Regions from separate parts of the Veillonella sp. CHU732 genome, predicted to be linked through region 1. Evidence: riboswitches for the same ligand, from Rfam matches in the RefSeq annotation. Region 1 holds a riboswitch; each other region holds the start of a gene.

Region 1 (6,225 bases):
ACATAGTCCCCCGCCTCTAAGGCATTGCGATTCGTTGTATATACTGGCAATGCAGCTTTGTACAAGGCTTGTTCAGAATCTTCTTTTAACAAGGATTCGTCAACGCCTGTGAAAGTCACATCTTTTACCATATTAAAAATACGTGTGTAAGCCTGCATTAATGGTTCGTTTTCATCAATACGGTTTGCTTTTAAGGCTTGTCCTAAACCTTCTGCTAGGGCAACTGTGACAGTCTCTTGGCTCAATACGATATCTACCACTTGATATGGCATACCTTGTTCTAACAAGATATTTTTCAGGCGAAGGATGAAGAAGTTTTCTAATTGACCTAGTAATTCTTCTTGTTTTTCACTAGCCACACCTAATAATTCCATTGCTTTTACCCAAATTGGGCGCATGGATAAAGACCATTTGCTATCCATCAAGATGTTGATGATACCAATCGTTTGACGGCGCAATGCATATGGATCTTGGGAACCTGTTGGAATTAAACCACGGCTGAACGTAGCTACAATGGTATCTACTTTATCAACGATACTCAAAATACGACCTGCATCGGTACTTGGCAAGATATCCCCTGCAAAACGAGGCAAATATTGTTCAAAAATTGCTTCCCCTACAGCTGGTGTTTCGCCATCTAGTAAAGCATATTCTTTACCCATAATACCTTGCAATTCAGTAAATTCACTCACCATACCTGTTGTTAAGTCTGTTTTAGCAAGGTGTGTAGCACGTTCTAAGGTAGCTGTATCTGCAAAACCTACTTCTTTTGCTAACGTAGTACCTAATGTTAATAGACGTTCTGTTTTATCTTTTAAATTGCCCAAACCTTCTTGGAAGACAATTTTTGTCAATGCTTCATAACGACCAGCTAATGGAGTTTTACGGTCTTCATTAAAGAAGAATTTCGCATCGTCTAAACGAGCACGAAGTACACGCTCATTACCAGCTGCTACCACTTCTAGAGATTTGCTATCCCCATTGCGAACAGTTAAGAACATAGGAAGTAATGTTCCTTTGCCATCCACCATTGGGAAATAGCGTTGATGGTCTTTCATTGGTGTAATAATACAGTCTGATGGTAACGCTAAATAGCTTTCATCAAAAGTACCACAAAGTGCTGTAGGATATTCTACTAAGAATGTAACTTCGTCTAATAAATCTTCATCCCACACCACAGTAGCCCCTTTAGTTACTGCTAATTCTGTTAATTGTTTACGGATCGTCTCACGGCGAACGTCTTGGTCGATCATAATAAAGTTCTTAGTTAATGTATCCACATAGTCTTTTGGTTCTGTAATAGTCAATTCAGACTCACCAAGGAAACGATGTCCACGGCTCACATTAGAGCTAGTTACATTAGCAAATGTCACTGGTACTACGTCTTGTCCAAATAATGCCACCAACCAACGTACTGGACGAACGAACCGTTCTTCTAAATCGTCCCAATGCATGGATTTAGGGAAACTTAAACCTGTAATCAAGGATGGTAATACGTCAGATAAGACTTCTTTTGTATCTAAACCAGCTGTTGTTGTGTCCGCAAAGATGTAACCATCTACTACTTTTAATTCAGATACATCTAATCCTTTACCACGAGCAAAACCGATGGCTGCTTTTGTAGCATTGCCGTCAGCATCATAAGCAATAGACACAGATGGACCTTTATGTGTTTCATGAACATCTTCACCACGTTCTGCTACGTCATTGATGAGTAATGCAACACGGCGAGGTGTGGCATAGACTTTTACAGAGCCATGTGGAATGTGACGCTCTGCCAAGGCAGCTGTTGCTAATTCACCTAATTGTTTAATAATATTTGGCAAAAATCCTGCAGGAATTTCTTCTGCCCCAATTTCAAAGAGTAAATCCTTAGCCATCTTATTTATCTCCTTTCAACAATGGGAAACCAAGTTCTTCTCGTTTCGCCAAATAGTTTTGTGCACAAATACGAGCCATGTTACGAACACGACCGATGAAAGCTGTTCTTTCAGAAATAGAAATGGCACCACGTGCATCTAGCAAGTTGAATGTGTGAGAACATTTCAACACATAATCGTAAGCCGGCAACACAAAGCCCAATTGACATACACGTGTCGCCTCTGCTTCGTACATATCGAACAATTTGAATAACATATCTGTATCTGCTAATTCAAAGCTGTACGTAGATTGTTCTACTTCGTTTGCATGCCATACATCGCCGTATGTATATTGTTCGTTCCATTGTAAGTCATACACATTTTCTACGCCTTGAATGTACATAGCCAAACGTTCTAAACCATATGTGATTTCTACAGATACTGGTTTTACATCGATAGATCCCACTTGTTGGAAATAGGTAAATTGCGTTACTTCCATGCCATCTAACCATACTTCCCAACCAAGGCCCCAAGCGCCTAATGTTGGAGACTCCCAGTTATCTTCTACGAAACGGATATCATGATCTTCTGCATGAATGCCAAGAGCAGCCAAACTTTGCAAGTATAATTCTTGAATATTGTCTGGAGAAGGTTTGATGATAACTTGGAATTGATGATGTTGGAATAAACGGTTTGGATTGTCACCATAACGTCCGTCTGCTGGACGGCGGGATGGTTCTACATAACATACAGACCAAGGTTCAGGTCCTAAGGCATGTAAGAATGTGGCTGGGTTCATCGTACCCGCCCCTTTTTCAATGTCATATGGTTGTTGTAAAATACAACCTTGTTCACCCCAGAAGTTTTGGAGTGTAAAAATCATCTCTTGAAATGTCATTTCCATTCCTCCTTATGTTTTACAGGGAATAAAAAAGTCCCTGCAACGAAAATCGCTACAGGGACGAGATATACCCGCGGTTCCACCCTAATTGGCTAATGCCCTCTTTTAAAAAATAGCCTTTACTAATTGTCCATACCTAGTATGGTACAACGTTCCTGCTCATGCTCCACAGCGCCTTCTACTCAATTGTGAGCTTTCACCATCCTCACTCGCTAAAGGGAGTATACTCCTCTGCTTCATCACTTATGTATATATATTATTGTATGGATAAAAGGGATTAGTGTCAAGGGATAACCCAATGAGAATCCTTAAGTTTCTCATACACCAGTGTTCCACAGATAATACAGCTCTATTTTTCCAAGAACATCTTACACCATTCCATGTTCTCTATCCACATGGCAGTTTCATATTCGATGTCTTCCATTTCCGTGATGGCTGAGATGACCGCAATACCATCCACTGGTTCAGCTAGGACATCATCAAAGTTATCTCGATTAATGCCACCAATAGCCACCATAGGAATTGTCGGGTTATGAGCACGTAAAGCTAAAATTAATTCGGGCCCACGCACAGTTTTGGTATCTTTCTTTGTACTTGTTGCATACATAGGACCTACACCGATGTAATCCACATAGTCTAACCTTGTGTTCTCTAACTCTTCTACAGAGTTAATAGACGTCCCCACAAGGGCATGAGGCAATCGTTTGCGTACCTCTTCTAAGTCCATATCGTCTTGACCAACATGAACACCATCAGCGCCTATCTTTTCAGCTAATTCTACATCATCATTGATGATGAAAGGCACTCCATATTCCTTACAAATGTGTTGCAACTCTCGTGCCAACTGTTCTTTATCTGAACCTACTAGAGCACCTTCCCCTTTTTCACGGAATTGAAAGCATGTAATACCTCCTTTACAAGCTTCTGTCAATGTTTTATGAATATCCTTCGTATTCGGCGTCCCACAAATGAAGTACAACCCCATCATGGATCGCACTGTATCTATATCATAGCGTTTCAAAATAATCCTCGTTTCTTATATAACAATCAAAACAGATTACTTATAGTATACCACGACACTCAAACTATTCGATATGACTTGTATCATACTCATAGACTTGGGTAGATTATTCAGAATATTCATCTCCATAGGCCATATGATTCACTGGTCCATTGCCTGTACCCAACTCTGGATTGTGCAAGATTGCTAAACGAATATATTCTTTACCAATGGTAATGGCATCTTCCAAAGATTTACCTTTGGCAAGTTCTGCTGTTATAACAGCAGAGAATGTACAACCTGTGCCATGGGTGTGTACTGTGTCATATTTAGGACTTGTCCAAGAGCGACGCATGGACATCGTATCTTTTGTAAACAAGTAATCTGTAGCCTCTTCACCGATGTGACCACCTTTGATGATGACTGCTTGAGGACCTAATTCTTGTAAAATACGAATCCCTGCTGTATGCAAAGCTTCTACCGTATCGATTTTCATATCCGCCAATACCTCAGCTTCACTGCGGTTCGGAGTAATCAATGTTGCTTTCGGAATCAATTTACTTTGTAAGGCTTTCACCGCCTCATCGGAAATCAATCGATCCCCACTGGTGGCAATCATCACAGGGTCTAACACATAGGGTACCTTAGGATCTATATATGTTCCTATGAGTTCCATCATCTCTGCTGTGGCTAACATACCAGTTTTCACTGCTTCTGGTACTATGTCTGTATACACCGATTGTAACTGTGCTTCAATCATAGATACATCCATATGGGCAATGTGGGTTACACCACAAGTATTTTGTGCCACTACGGAAGTAATCACCGCCATACCGTAGACATGACGACTTTGAAAGCTTTTCAAGTCCGCCATCACCCCTGCACCGCCTGTTGGATCTGTTCCTGCAATTGTTAACGCTCTATGTAATTTCATAGGTATCTCCTTTACTAGTAACAAAAAAGAACCAATCCTTTGGACGGTTCTTGTACAATGTCTAGTATTCGATGCCATCCACTTTCCTCCGCCAGCATTATCTGGTTCAGGTCTAGGGTTTTGATACTCATCAATCTCAGCATAAGCACCCCTAGTGGTTCTTATATTAATTTAGTTATAACATGAAATAGTAACCAATGCAATACAATAAATTACAGCTAAACTACTTTCACTAGAAGAGATTCCCTCTCAATATAGACATTCATATATCCTATGTATTTCATATAATACATTACATTCACCTATATATTGCTATTGACGTAGTATCATTCAATTCGTATAATACATCTGTAAGGGGTGCTCACTAAAGTGGGCTGAGAAGTGGCTATGTGCTACTAACCCATAACCTGATTTGGATAATGCCAACGTAGGGATATATTAGTATATTTTGTAGTACCTATACAAACACATAAGGACACATTACCATATGGTTCCTGTTTGCAATACTAGGTCTCTTAAGAATATCTATCATCTACAGGCTAATCGTTTCAGATTAGTCTTTTTTGTTCCTACTGGCATAGTTAGGAGTATTCATGAGTGATTCAAAACTTTCATCATCGCGGTTGTCCCTCATTTGGTTCGGTGCCGCTCTTTCCATTGCTGAAATTATGACGGGCACCTATTTTGCGCCCCTAGGATTTTCCGATGGCCTATTAGCCATCATCATCGGTCACGTCATCGGCTGTTTGTTATTATTTGGTGCAGGACTCATCGGCGCTCGTGAACACATGAGTTCTATGCAAACTGTATCCACTGTCTTTGGCAATGGAGGCATGAAATTATTTTCCATTTTAAACGTTCTACAACTCATCGGCTGGACCGGTATTATGATCTATGACGGTGCTCTTGGTGCCGCAGAATTGTGGGATCTACCATTCACTGCGTGGACTATCATTATCGGTGCTCTCATCATTGTATGGCTATTCATCGGTATCCGTAATATGGGGTACATCAACAGCATCATGGGCTACGGCTTAGGTATTCTGTGCATCTATTTGCTAATTAGCTTGTTACAAGAAAGTTCCATTCACAGCCAAGGCATCATCACTAATGAAATGACTTTCACAGCGGCCTTGGAATTATCCATTGCTATGCCATTGTCTTGGCTACCATTGATTAGTGATTATACTCGATTATCCAAGAATCCTGTGGCAGGTACTGCATCTAGTGCCATCGTATACGGCGTAACTAGTTCTGTCATGTATGTATTAGGCCTCGCTGCGGCCCTCTATACAAATGAAAGCAACATTGCAAAGGTTCTACTTCATGCTGGCTTAGGATTTGGTGGATTAATTATCATCGTATTCTCTACTGTCACAACTACTTTTATGGATGCCCTATCTGCTGGTATTTCCTCTGAAAGCTTGCAGACTAAATATTCTGGTCGTACCATCGGTATTATTGTTACGATCATTGGCACTATCGGTGCATCCATCTATCCAATGGATAATATCATCCCTTTCTTATATAT
Region 2 (6,225 bases), on a different contig from region 1:
CTCCATCCATAGTGATTACCGCATCACCTTGAGCGTAATCTAATCCACAGGTCAAGGCTAATTGATGACCAAAGTTTCTTGCCAATAACAGCACTTTTACTTTTGGATCTTGATTACCAATATATCGTAGCATGCCTGCACTATCATCACTGGACCCATCATCGACGAAAATAATTTCATGGTCATAGTCAAGTGTTTGCAATACATCTTTGACTGTAGTATAAAATTTTTGAATATTATCTTCCTCATTAAATACGGGAACAACAATTGACAGTAACATAGCTCCTCCTTATGATCTTTACCTATCTATTTTACAGGATTGAGACTTGTTTTGCAAACTCCGCTGTATATGGCGTTCTTTCCCTACTTTCGTACCTAGAACGTAAGGAGCGAACGCCATACACTTCTCCACAAATTTACGTTCCACTGAGAGTGCTACGCTGTATATGGCGTTCTTTCCCCGCTTTCGTGCCTAGAACGTAAGGAGCGAACGCCATACACTTCTCCACAAATTTACATTCCACTGAGATTTGCTCCGAAGTGTATGGCGTTCTTATATTTATATATGGCTATGCACTTGCTTCATGAAATCAGACATAATAGCTACGCCAGTAAAAAAATGTTGCAAGCATTGTTGGTAATTGTGCTCGTGGATACCTCCTAATGCAATACCTTGTACATGAGGATATTCAGCTTGGATCTGTTGTAACAGTTTTTTCCCTCGGCTAACGCCAATACCAGGATGTCCTGTTTTACATGGTGTGGGAAAGATGGGACTGATTAAGACGTACTCCAAATTAGGGATTCCTAGGGATGTTAACAACTTGATATCGTCTTCGTTGTGGACGGTACTCCACATAGTTATGTCCTGAAAATGTTGTTGCAAGGTAATCCATAGTTCTTCTTGTTCGGATTGCCAATGACGTATTAGATTGGTAGGCATATGGATTCGTGGTTGTCTGTTTAAGATAATCTCTAATTGTGCCCGGGTAGTAATTGCTTTTCCATGGTATACCACGGTACTACCTATGGAATCGCAGAGATGGAGATACTCCTTAAAGGGTAAATCAGTGTCACGGCACAGGGTGTACAGACTGCTGTGATTTCTCATCCAGTTGTCTGGTTCAGCACTATCTGCCCTCGCATCAGGCAATTTAGTACTATGAAGATTCACTTTTACTGTAGATCTATATGCTCTACGTATATTATACGGTAAACTACTTTCTTCTGTATGATTAATACAATGTCTGCCATACTTTTGTAATCTTTCTATACCCCTAGACAGTGCTGCACCATATGTTGTTAAGCTAATGTCATCTTTCAGTAGCTGGCGATTTGTAATCAACACTAAGGTGTCTATAGATGGGCTATTTTTCTTCATAGAGCACATCGATATAATCACTCATCACCACTTGCATGCCTAAGGCTTTCACATCTTCCATAGCTTCCGCTACGGTTCTACTGTCAGCAATTTCAAATTGTGCATCCCCTTCTTCTTGTTTCTTTTCTTCTGAGGAATGTTCACCAATACCTGTGCTGACACCTGCTGACAATTTCGTTGCTGCTAATGGTAGGACCCCGTTACGGAACCTGGCTGTTTCTCTAGTGGAAATCGTAATATTTGCATAGGGTAGGAATAAGCGATACGCCAAGATGACTTGCAATAATTGAGCTTCTCCTACGTCCCCTGCATTGATGGTGTCATCATTAACGATAGGGCGTAGGCGCGGGCAAGAAATACTAATTTCTCCATGCGGATAGGTACGTTGTAACAAATGAGCATGCAAAGCCGTGGCAAAGGCATCTTTTCGGAAATCATCCAATCCCAATAAGGCTGCTAGTCCTACTCCACGCATTCCTCCTCGTAAAGCTCGTTCCTGTGTTTCTAATCGATATGGAAAGATGCTTTTATTCCCTAACAAATGCAGTGTTTTATAGTTTTCCCAATTATACGTTTCTTGGAATACGGTCACATAATCACAACCGCATTCTCGTAGATATGCATAATCATCTACATTGGCAGGGTAAATTTCTACGCCCACTACCTTAAAATATTTCTTTGCTAATTCACAGGCACGACCAATGTAAGAAATCGGACTATGGCGTTCACTTTCCCCAGTCAAAATTAAAATATCCTGTAATCCTGTTTTGGCAATATTTTTTAATTCTTCTTCAATACCTGCTTCATCTAACTTCGCCCGATGGATCTGATTTTTACAGTTGAAGCCACAATACACGCATAGGTTATCACAATAATTTGAAATATATAGCGGTGTAAACAAATATACAGAATTACCAAAGTATCTTGTTCTTACGGCTTTCGCTTTCTCCGCCAAGTCTTCTAAAAAAGGCTCTGCTGCAGGAGATAATAAAATTTTCAGTCCTTCTAAATCAATAGTATCTTCTTGCAACACACGGCGTACATCATCTGCTGTATAGTGATCGTACGTATATTGTTCACGTTCTTGTAACACTGTTTCTAAAATGGGACTTTCAATTTGATCCATATGGGGGCGATATTTCCAACATGGATCGTCTATATGGTATCTGGTGGTACTAGACATGGCTATTCCTTTCCTATTATCTCAAAAATCCAGTCAACGGAGATGAAGCGCTACCACCGGTTTCAAGAGTTGGCCCTAATTTTGACAAATATGCCAATCGTCCTGCTTGGATGGCTAAACCAAAGGCTTTCGCCATACCTCGAATATGACCTGCCGAGGCTACGGCTGTATTTGCCATGATTGCAGCTACGCCCATTTCCATAGCTTCTGCTGCTTGGGATGGAGCACCAATACCAGCATCTACGATGATAGGCAAATCAATTTCATTCACTAAAATTTTGATAAATTCCTTTGTCTGCAATCCACGATTAGATCCAATAGGTGCCGCTAAAGGCATCACCGCAGCGGCTCCAGCATTCACCAAATCACGAGCTACTTCTAAATCTGGATACATGTATGGCATAACAATGAATCCTTCTCTTGCTAATATTTCTGTAGCTTTAATGGTCTCCCCATTATGTGGCAATAAATATTTTGAATCTTTCATGATTTCTACTTTTACAAAATCTCCACAACCTGTAGCACGTGATAATCTAGCAATGCGTACCGCTTCTTCTGCATCTCTGGCACCGCTTGTGTTAGGAATTAAGATGGTATCCTTTGGAATAGCATCTAGGATATTTTCCACTTCTCCACCTACCGCACGACGTAGAGCTAAGGTAATCATTTCTGCGCCCGCTTCTTCTAGGACAGCCTCGATTAAGTCGATAGAAAATTTTCCAGACCCCAAGATAAATCGAGAATGCAATGTATGTCCCCCTAAGGTCCATGTATCTTGTGTTTCCATATCTTTCACTGAAAGTGTCATAGGTTCCTCCTTAATCAATATCTTCTCCATGTAATAGTTGAATCACAGCATTTGCCATATGTCCGGCACAAACCATGACACGAGCGGCAGTAATTTTTCCGATAGAATCGATATCGCTCACACCATCACCGCATAAATACCAACGATGATGTCTTCGTTCACGGCGGATACCATTACTATCGCCCCAACCTGCCATACCGGAACAGCCTACCAATAAAGGCTCTGCTGGATGGGTCAAAATAACTTCTGTCATCCACGCTTTTGTGACAGCCTTGTCCACTGCTTCTACGACCATGTCATAGCCATCGATTAATTCAGATAATCTTTCTGGTGTGAGGCATTCATTATGAACGATGACTTCACAGTTTGGATTCATCCGATTGAGGTGGCCTTTCATAGCCTCTACTTTTAAAACTCCTACATCATTCACGTCATAGTATTGACGGCCTAGATTACTCTCATCCACAACGTCGAAGTCTACGATTTCTAACTGACCAATTCCAGCACGGCACAATGCCACTGCCACATGGGAGCCAACACCACCCACACCGATAAGCAGAACTTTTTTATCTTGTAAAGATACCATTTAGCCACCTCCTACAAAGGTTACTACTTCCATTGTGTCTGCAGGACTCACACGAGTGGATTCCCAATCCGCTTTGGAAAGGATTTTGCCATTATACTCCACAACAATGCGATCCATACGAAACGCTAAAGCTTCTAGTACTTCCTGTACCGTTTGCCCTTCATAATTATAAGTACTTCCGTTGACTTTCATAGTATCCTCCTAACTATAGCGTATGCTATATACCTATTTCAAACTAGTATCATGCCAATTGCTAATCATGCTTCCTTCACCACATACTAGTATAAAAAAACAGCACGAAAAACCATACCCGCGGTGGTATGCCCCTTCATGCTGTAGCACTCTATCGTCTCACTATTCTGTTCCACTTGTGCATCCATTTCGATGTACCTTTATTCTGTACCCCTATACGATAGACCATCCCATGAAAGATACAAAAAAAGGACATCCTGTTGGATGTCCTCAGTATGACGAATCAAACTTATCCTACGTTGGCATTATCCAAATCAGGTTATGGGTCAAAACTTTCGTTTACTCTCAGCCAGTAGGCTCCCCAAAGTTCTCTTTCAGTATACGCTGATACAGCTCAATTTGCAAGCCTAAGTATCAACAATTTTTATCGTCTCCGTGCAGACACAGAGGCATAATTTTTAATCACAACGATAGGTGTCATTTGGCTATCATTGCCAAATGGATTATCGATTAAAATCTGCGCAATTTGCTGCGGTTTCAATCCACGACTATGGCCTAAGATAGCTGCTCGTTTTAAATCATTCACGTCCGCTACACAAGCCCCATAGGCTCCTGTGGCTTTCATAATAGCATCCGCTACTGCATGTGGTTGTTTTGGTCCATATACAATGCATTTATCAAAAGGAGGCATGGTGCCTGTCACATCATCTGTTAAAGATGCAGTCCGTGCCATTTGATAGAATACGCCAGATTTTTTAAACACTTTAGCTACGGCTCCGCAGAGGAAGGCAAACATCATTTTCCATTCCCCTTCTTTATCCATAGCTGCTTGCATACCATACACAGATGCCATAGATCCATCAGGATGGATAAAGCGATTTAAAAATTTAGCCTGCCAAGATACTTTTAAATCTTCTGGTCGTGTAAACTCCCCTTGCGTGATAGCCACGACGGATTCTGCTACGCACACAATATCTTCTGGTCCAATATAAGGACCTGCAAATTCTACGATAGCCTCTACGATATCATCTTTGTTCGTTAAAATGCGCGTAGGGATTGGTAAAAGTTCTAATTCTGCCATAATGTACCTCCTATTTACGCATTGCTACTTCTAACTCTTCTGCAGTTAGAGTAATTCTAGTTTTTGAAATACGGTACGCCTCGCGACCTACCACTTGATGGTAAATATCGATAGGCATGTCTGGGAATCCCACTAAGTCTTTACGAATGTTACCACTATTAGCCGTCATCACTAGACGCAAACGAATCGTACTGCCTTGTCGTTGTTTATAGACTAACGCTTCCCAATAGCCATCATGACGTTCTGCTTTTGCATCGGTCAACCAGGATTGAATTCGCACATTGTCAAATTGTTCTTGTGGCAATAAATGACGAGGGAACATATCCATGATGGTTCCATATTGTTTGCCTCTGTTCACAAATGGAATATCCGTAGATAACACTACTTGATCAAAACTAATGTCTTCTACCACAAATGGAGTGCGACGTTTCACCAAGATTACAATGTCTTCATTGCCTTGGCACCATGCAAATATGCGGTAGGCAATATAAATGATAGCAATGATACAGGCTATCCACACTAGGGTATCTATTAATGTGTAAATATACATAATTCCTCCTAAAGAGTAATGAGCTTAGCTTCTAAGCTAGTATCTTTGAAAATATCTTGTACGATAGGAGTCACTCGATCTGCATGACTCGTGACACAAACTTGTATCGTTCCTATTCGACCACTTGTTTGTTCTAAATCTTCTCCGTACAAAATAGCTCCTACTGCATCGGATGTTTCCCACGCAGGATCTACAAAGCAAATTCGATTATCCGTCAACTCTCGCAATACAGGTTCTACTAAAGGATAATGGGTGCAACCTAAAATGGCCACTTCCACATTTGCCTCTACCAAAGGCTGTACATATTCTTTTGCACAATGTCGTAAAACCGCATCATCTAAATGGCCTTCCTCAATGCAGGCTGCCAAGTCTTTACAACCTTGTTCTACCACTTTCACATGGGGTTTTAAGCTATGTACCGCATCCATATGTTTATGACTATTG
Region 3 (6,225 bases), 130 kb from region 1:
TTCCATCAATACAGCTTTTTCGTGTTCGATTACATCAGCTGGAACATCTTCACGTTTTAAGTATGTTGGGTTAGCAGCAGCGATTTGCATTGCTACATCTTTGCAAAGAGCTTGGAAATCATCAGTTTTAGCAACAAAGTCTGTTTCACAGTTGATTTCTACCAATACGCCGATACGTCCACCACCATGAATGTAAGATGCTACTACACCTTCAGCTGCAATACGACCAGCTTTTTTAGCTGCCGCAGCTAAGCCTTTTTCACGAAGAAAGTCAACTGCTTTTTGGATATCGCCTTCAACTTCTACCAATGCTTTTTTAGCATCCATCATACCTGCGCCAGTCATGTCGCGTAATTCTTTTACTAAAGCTGCTGTAATTTGAGCCATGATTTTTCCTCCTATAAATAATTAAGGTAAGACCTTAGCCTTACCTTAATTTTACATCGTTATTACTTATTTATCAATTAAGACTATGTCTGTATATATTGTTAAATAATCTTACAGATTCTTAAGCTTCTTCAGAAGCAGTTTCTGTACCGAAAGCGTCTTGTTCACCTTGACGACCTTCTAAAATAGCGTCAGCCATTTTACCAGCTAATAATTTAACTGCGCGAATAGCGTCATCATTTGCTGGGATAGGGAAATCAACTTCGTCTGGATCACAGTTAGTGTCCACAGTAGCTACTACAGGAATACCTAATTTTTTAGCTTCTGCGATAGCGATTTTTTCTTTTTTAGGGTCGATTACGAAAAGTGCACCTGGCATTTCTGGCATATCTTTGATACCGCCAAGATATTTTTCCAATTTTTCCCATTCATGACGAAGACGAATTACTTCTTTTTTAGGAAGAACTTCGAATGTTCCATCTTCAGCCATTTTTTCTAATTGTTTTAAACGTTTAATACGAGCTTCGATAGTTTTGAAGTTAGTCAACATACCGCCCAACCAACGTTCGTTAACGAAGTACATATTAGCACGAAGAGCTTCTTCTTTAACAGCTTCTTGAGCTTGTTTTTTAGTACCTACGAAAAGGATTGTTTTACCTTCTTGAGCTACTTCACGTAAGAAATCATACGCTTCTTCTACTTTTTTTACAGTTTTTTGAAGGTCAATGATATAAATACCATTACGTTCAGTGAAGATGAATTTAGCCATTTTAGGATTCCATCTTCTTGTTTGATGTCCAAAGTGAACACCAGCTTCTAATAATTGTTTAAGTGATACTACTGCCATGTTGGCACCTCCTGTTAAAAAACCTCCGCAACTCTCATCCCTCAGCAAACGCGAAATTGCGCACAGAACTGATAGTCTAGTTGCGTGTGTATTCATACTTGGTTAGTATAGCATAAAATGTGGGGTGAACGCAAGAGGGAATGCCTTAATTGCATCTATAAATCTTTCTTAGTAAATGAAATATTTCTAATTTCATATTTAAGCTTAGGATTTTTTTCATTATCTTCTTTTATAGATTTTCTAATTAACTCTTCCTCTTGTTTAAAGGCTTCTTCAAAAAATGAGTCATCTCCTTTATACAGCATCTTTTCACCATCACTAACAAGTATTAGCTTTCCACCATCTTCTTTAATACTATGTGATGCTCCATTCGATGCCGAATACACAAAACCATCTCTTACAGTAAGAATTTCTTCATATTTTTTAAACTTGTCAACTTTTCCTACCCATTCTTGTATTTCATCATATTGCGGAACTACACCAGCCTTATTAACACCTTTTTGTATTCCCCACATAGGATATCCTTCATAATCCTTAAAGTATTCTTCTTTATTTAAGAATTTGTGCTCTTCTTTAAATCCTTTTTGATAATACTTAGATTCCACCATTTTATATGTATGGTCACTAACTTTTTCAAGTGTTATTTTGTATATTGTACCACTTCTATAGCCAGATCCATCGGTTGAACCCGGTTGATATTGATACCACGTCCCTGATAAATCCGGACTGCCCCCTAATGAAGATACTGATCCGCAACCTGCCAAAGAGGCAACTATAGCTACTAAAGCAAAACCTTTTACAAAAGCTTGTTTTACGTTCATTTTACACACCTCTTCGTTTCCATACAATAAATCCACCGATTGCACCACCTATAACAATAATCGCAATAATTGTATTTCTGAAGAAATGAGAGGCGGTTGTAAATACAAAACGAATTTCTTTATCTTTCACAAATGTGATTGTATCGTCTTTCACTACACCATCTGTTTCAAATTCTTTTTTAATATCCCCATCAACTGTAATTTTTGTAGTACCAAAGGATTTACCCATATAGAACATGTATTCATTACTTTCATCACCATATGGGAAAATAACATTTTCCGCAGGAGTGCTACCTAATGCACCATAAATGATTCTGTATGTTTTTGTTAATTCCTTGTCATCATCAAATTTTGCTGTAATCTTCCAATTGCCAGATTTTACGGTACCATCTTTATCATTAATTTCTTTACCTGTTGGATCTACAGCTTCTAGTTTAATGTGCTTATCAGCAAACTCTTTTAGTGCTTGCTGGTCTTTTTGAATTTTTTCTTTAGTTTCCTTATCATCTAATTTTCCTACAGGCACGGAACCTTTTGCTTCTTTTTGTAAAGAATCTTGAAGTGCCGACTCTAATTCCACTTTACTCATTGGCTCAGGAATTTGTAGTTGTGACTCCCATTTACCACTAAAATCATTATCCACTTCAATATTCGAGTCCAGACTCGCACAACCCGCCAACACAAATAACGAGCAAGCTATCCCTAATAGTTTCCATCTTTTCACAATACATCCCCCTTGTTACGATAAGTATAAAACTGTTTTATGGATTAATAATCCCAGCCGAACATATGGAAGAGCCGGTCTTTGATGTGTTCGTCTTCAGAGTCTGGAATGTAGTTACCACGATATTTACTTTCTATACTACTATCTTTGTAAATTAAATTACCATGAACATCATAATAGGAGGTTGGTATAGAATACATTCCAACATTATGCCAAGACACTGAATTTACATAATATCTATTTGAATAATATTCTACAGTTACGACATCAGGTTTTACTTCCCCAAATCCGCCTAACCATTGGGATCCTAAAGGAGTAAATTCACGTTTAAATACGCCTTCTACCACACGATCCTGAGCTTCTCCTCTTGCAAGCACTTTAGTTCTATCCAAATATGTTTTATAGTATTTATTTTCAGCTACTAGAATCCACCGCTCTCCGGCTTGTGGTAAATGCAAATATCCATCCGATTGTTGTGTCACCTGTGTATTACTATCTGGAACCCCCAAAGCGTTATCTAATTTCTTTAACGTTTTACTTAACCAACTAGCTTCTACTGTAGCAGTACCCGCATTCACTGCAAATACACTTGCTAATACAAGAGCGACTGCTGTTCTTTTTTTCATAGCACACCTCATATAAATAACAAAAATACATATATGTTATTACTATCATACATCATAATATCTCTAGTAATCAACTATTTTACATGATATTTAGGACATATTTTTGATATTTCTTACCTAAAATCAGAAGTATACGAAATACATTGTGATAATATATGTAGGAAATATTTTTATGCATCTAACTTGTGTTGCCATTTATGCAACAAAAACAACCAACTCCTATACTGAGTTGGTTGCTTTGTTTCTCTTTTATAATATATCGATTTTCTCTCCCTCTAAGGCTTTGTTGATGCTCCGTACGGCGCAGAATTTTCCGCACATACTACAAGCTTCTTTGTGTCCTTCTTCTGGGGCACGACTTTCACGGATGCGACGTGCTTTTTCAGGGTCTAGTGCTACTGCATATTGTGCTTCCCAATCGAGTTTTTGGCGCGCCTCTGCCATGCGGTCATCGCGATCTCGTGCATTCGGAATCCCTTTTGCAATGTCTGCGGCATGCGCAGCAATTTTGAAAGCCATAATGCCTTCTTTCACATCGTTTTCGTCAGGTAAGGCTAAGTGTTCCGCTGGTGTTACATAGCAAAGGAATGCTGCCCCATGCATGGCTGCCACGGCACCACCGATGGCCGCTGTAATATGGTCATAACCTGGTGCAATGTCTGTTACCAATGGTCCTAATACATAGAACGGGGCCCCATCGCAGATCGTTTGTTGCACTTCCATGTTGGCTTGTACTTGATTCAATGGCACATGACCAGGACCTTCTACCAATACTTGTACACCACGTTCACGAGCTCGTTTTGTTAACTCCCCAAGTCGAACAAGTTCTTCAATTTGGCAGATATCTGTGGCATCCGCCAAGCAACCAGGACGGCAAGCATCGCCAAGGGAAATGGTCATGTCATATTCTGCACAAATGTCTAGAATTTCATCATAGTATTCATAGAAAGGATTTTCTTGACCAGTCATGGACATCCAAGCGAAAACTAAACTACCGCCACGGCTCACGATATTTAATTTACGTTTATGTCGTTTAATTTGCTCCACCGTATGTTGCGTAATCCCACAATGTAATGTGACAAAGTCTACCCCATCTTCTGCATGGAGACGGATCGTAGAAATAAAGTCTTCTGCAGTCAATTCACCTAAATCCTTCTGATGATGAATAACGCTATCATAGATTGGCACGGTGCCAATCATAACAGGGCATTCTTTTGTCAACAAACGGCGGAACACCTTTGTATCACCATGTGTAGACAAGTCCATAATAGATTCAGCACCTAATGCCACTGCATGATGAACTTTTTTCATTTCTTCTTCGTAGTCTGTACAATCTTTAGATGTTCCTAAGTTCACATTAATTTTTGTGCGCAACTTCTGCCCGATTCCTTCTGGTTGTAAAGATGTATGATGCTTGTTGCAAGGAATTGTTACATGTCCTTTTGCCACTAACTCTCGTAATACTTCAACATCCATGTTTTCTTTTTCTGCTACCACTTTCATCGCGTCGGTAACAATGCCTTTTTGGGCTGCTTGCATTTGTGTGTAAAACATAAAAAGCTCCTTTCATTACAAAGGAGCCTATTTGGGGTGCTCTATACACAAAAAGGTATCAACATTACATCGATACCCACATATGTCAGCGTGCTTCCTACGCGGGCATAATCCCGATCAGGTCAAAAGGTCAGGTACTTCATAGTCCTTTCTCAGCCTATTACATAGGCTCCCTTGCAAATCTAAAATATTTACTTGCTTATAGTATAGCATGAAATGATGGAATTTTATAGAGAATCATTGTGTTTAATTTCCAAAGCAGTATAAACCATCTTAATTAATACTTAGCTATTTTATGTTTATCCTCTTTAAAAAGTTATCTAACTTAATAAATCTACACTTTTTTTATTTTTAAACCCAAACAGCTGTGCTTCTTCATCATTACTGCATATGCTACTAATAACGTTTTGAATGCGGCTCCAATTATACTTTGAATTTATCATTTTCACCAATTCCATAACAATAAGAATTACAATGGAGGCTCCATTAGTTGGCTTTTCTTGTCCACCTTTTTCATCGTAAAAGAGTTGTTCTTTCCATACACTTCGTATTTTAGGTTTCGTCTTTAACTTTATATCTATTAAATTGGAGTTATGTGCACATATATTACGGATGAAATGTAAACATTTTAGCCACGAAACTAATTCCAAATTTGAGCAATTATATGTACTCGCTAATTGCGTTAGATTTTTTTCACTTAAAATTTCTATCATTTTTAAAACAGAGTCAAATGTCAATAAATCTATTGCAAGCCAGATGCTTGGAAAATTATCTACATCAAAATTATCCTTAGATTGAGAGGATATATAATCCGAACGTTTCAAAGAGTTTTGTAACTCTTCCTTTATTCTATACTGTTTCTTTTCTATAGTATATCTAGTGGCCTTCGACCGATTAGCCCACTGCGCAAAATTTAAATATCCAAAAGCCCCATATCTTTCACCTAATATTCTAGCTAAGTTCGTTTTTATTGATATTTCAATTTTTTCAATAGCATGAATTAGTGACACTCGTAGATTTTTATCTTGATAGTATCTCTTTAATACTGTCGAAAAATGTATACAATTATAATTAATCATTCCATCTTCCGAATAAGTAGCAAATGGTTCTGCAAATTCTTTCAGCTTATAATAATTAATATGTTGAATCTTATGATTATCTACTCCATCAATTCTCATACCTCTAGAAGAAAATAAATGCAATAGTTCATTACAACTTAAAGATTTAGGTGTCCCCATAATTCTCTCCATAATAAAAAAAGCCCCA

What was found. A riboswitch is a leader RNA that binds a small molecule or an ion and turns the genes downstream of it on or off. The one in region 1 is predicted to bind thiamine pyrophosphate.
Region 2: another riboswitch for thiamine pyrophosphate. It lies ahead of thiS (sulfur carrier protein ThiS); the one in region 1 lies ahead of thiD (bifunctional hydroxymethylpyrimidine kinase/phosphomethylpyrimidine kinase).
Region 3: another riboswitch for thiamine pyrophosphate. It lies ahead of thiC (phosphomethylpyrimidine synthase ThiC); the one in region 1 lies ahead of thiD (bifunctional hydroxymethylpyrimidine kinase/phosphomethylpyrimidine kinase).

The regions. Positions count from the first base shown of each region.
Region 1 covers NZ_RQVC01000001.1:160,025-166,249, forward strand. Annotated here, with positions in the region: gene glyS (glycine--tRNA ligase subunit beta) at 1-1,880, opposite strand, end outside; gene glyQ (glycine--tRNA ligase subunit alpha) at 1,882-2,757, opposite strand; gene thiE (thiamine phosphate synthase) at 3,110-3,781, opposite strand; gene thiD (bifunctional hydroxymethylpyrimidine kinase/phosphomethylpyrimidine kinase) at 3,888-4,694, opposite strand; TPP riboswitch at 4,761-4,857, opposite strand; TPP riboswitch at 5,038-5,145, shown strand; gene cytX (putative hydroxymethylpyrimidine transporter CytX) at 5,288-6,225, shown strand, end outside.
Region 2 covers NZ_RQVC01000006.1:68,610-74,834, forward strand. Annotated here, with positions in the region: gene EO121_RS03990 (glycosyltransferase family 2 protein) at 1-280, opposite strand, end outside; gene EO121_RS03995 (thiamine phosphate synthase) at 560-1,381, opposite strand; gene thiH (2-iminoacetate synthase ThiH) at 1,368-2,507, opposite strand; gene EO121_RS04005 (thiazole synthase) at 2,581-3,351, opposite strand; gene thiF (sulfur carrier protein ThiS adenylyltransferase ThiF) at 3,383-3,958, opposite strand; gene thiS (sulfur carrier protein ThiS) at 3,959-4,150, opposite strand; TPP riboswitch at 4,425-4,524, opposite strand; gene EO121_RS04020 (coenzyme F420-0:L-glutamate ligase) at 4,575-5,231, opposite strand; gene EO121_RS04025 (hypothetical protein) at 5,242-5,781, opposite strand; gene murI (glutamate racemase) at 5,790-6,225, opposite strand, start outside.
Region 3 covers NZ_RQVC01000001.1:33,279-39,503, reverse strand. Annotated here, with positions in the region: gene tsf (translation elongation factor Ts) at 1-387, opposite strand, end outside; gene rpsB (30S ribosomal protein S2) at 509-1,234, opposite strand; gene EO121_RS00200 (hypothetical protein) at 1,390-2,055, opposite strand; gene EO121_RS00195 (hypothetical protein) at 2,057-2,779, opposite strand; gene EO121_RS00190 (hypothetical protein) at 2,824-3,405, opposite strand; gene thiC (phosphomethylpyrimidine synthase ThiC) at 3,655-4,959, opposite strand; TPP riboswitch at 5,037-5,145, opposite strand; gene EO121_RS00180 (Abi family protein) at 5,280-6,197, opposite strand.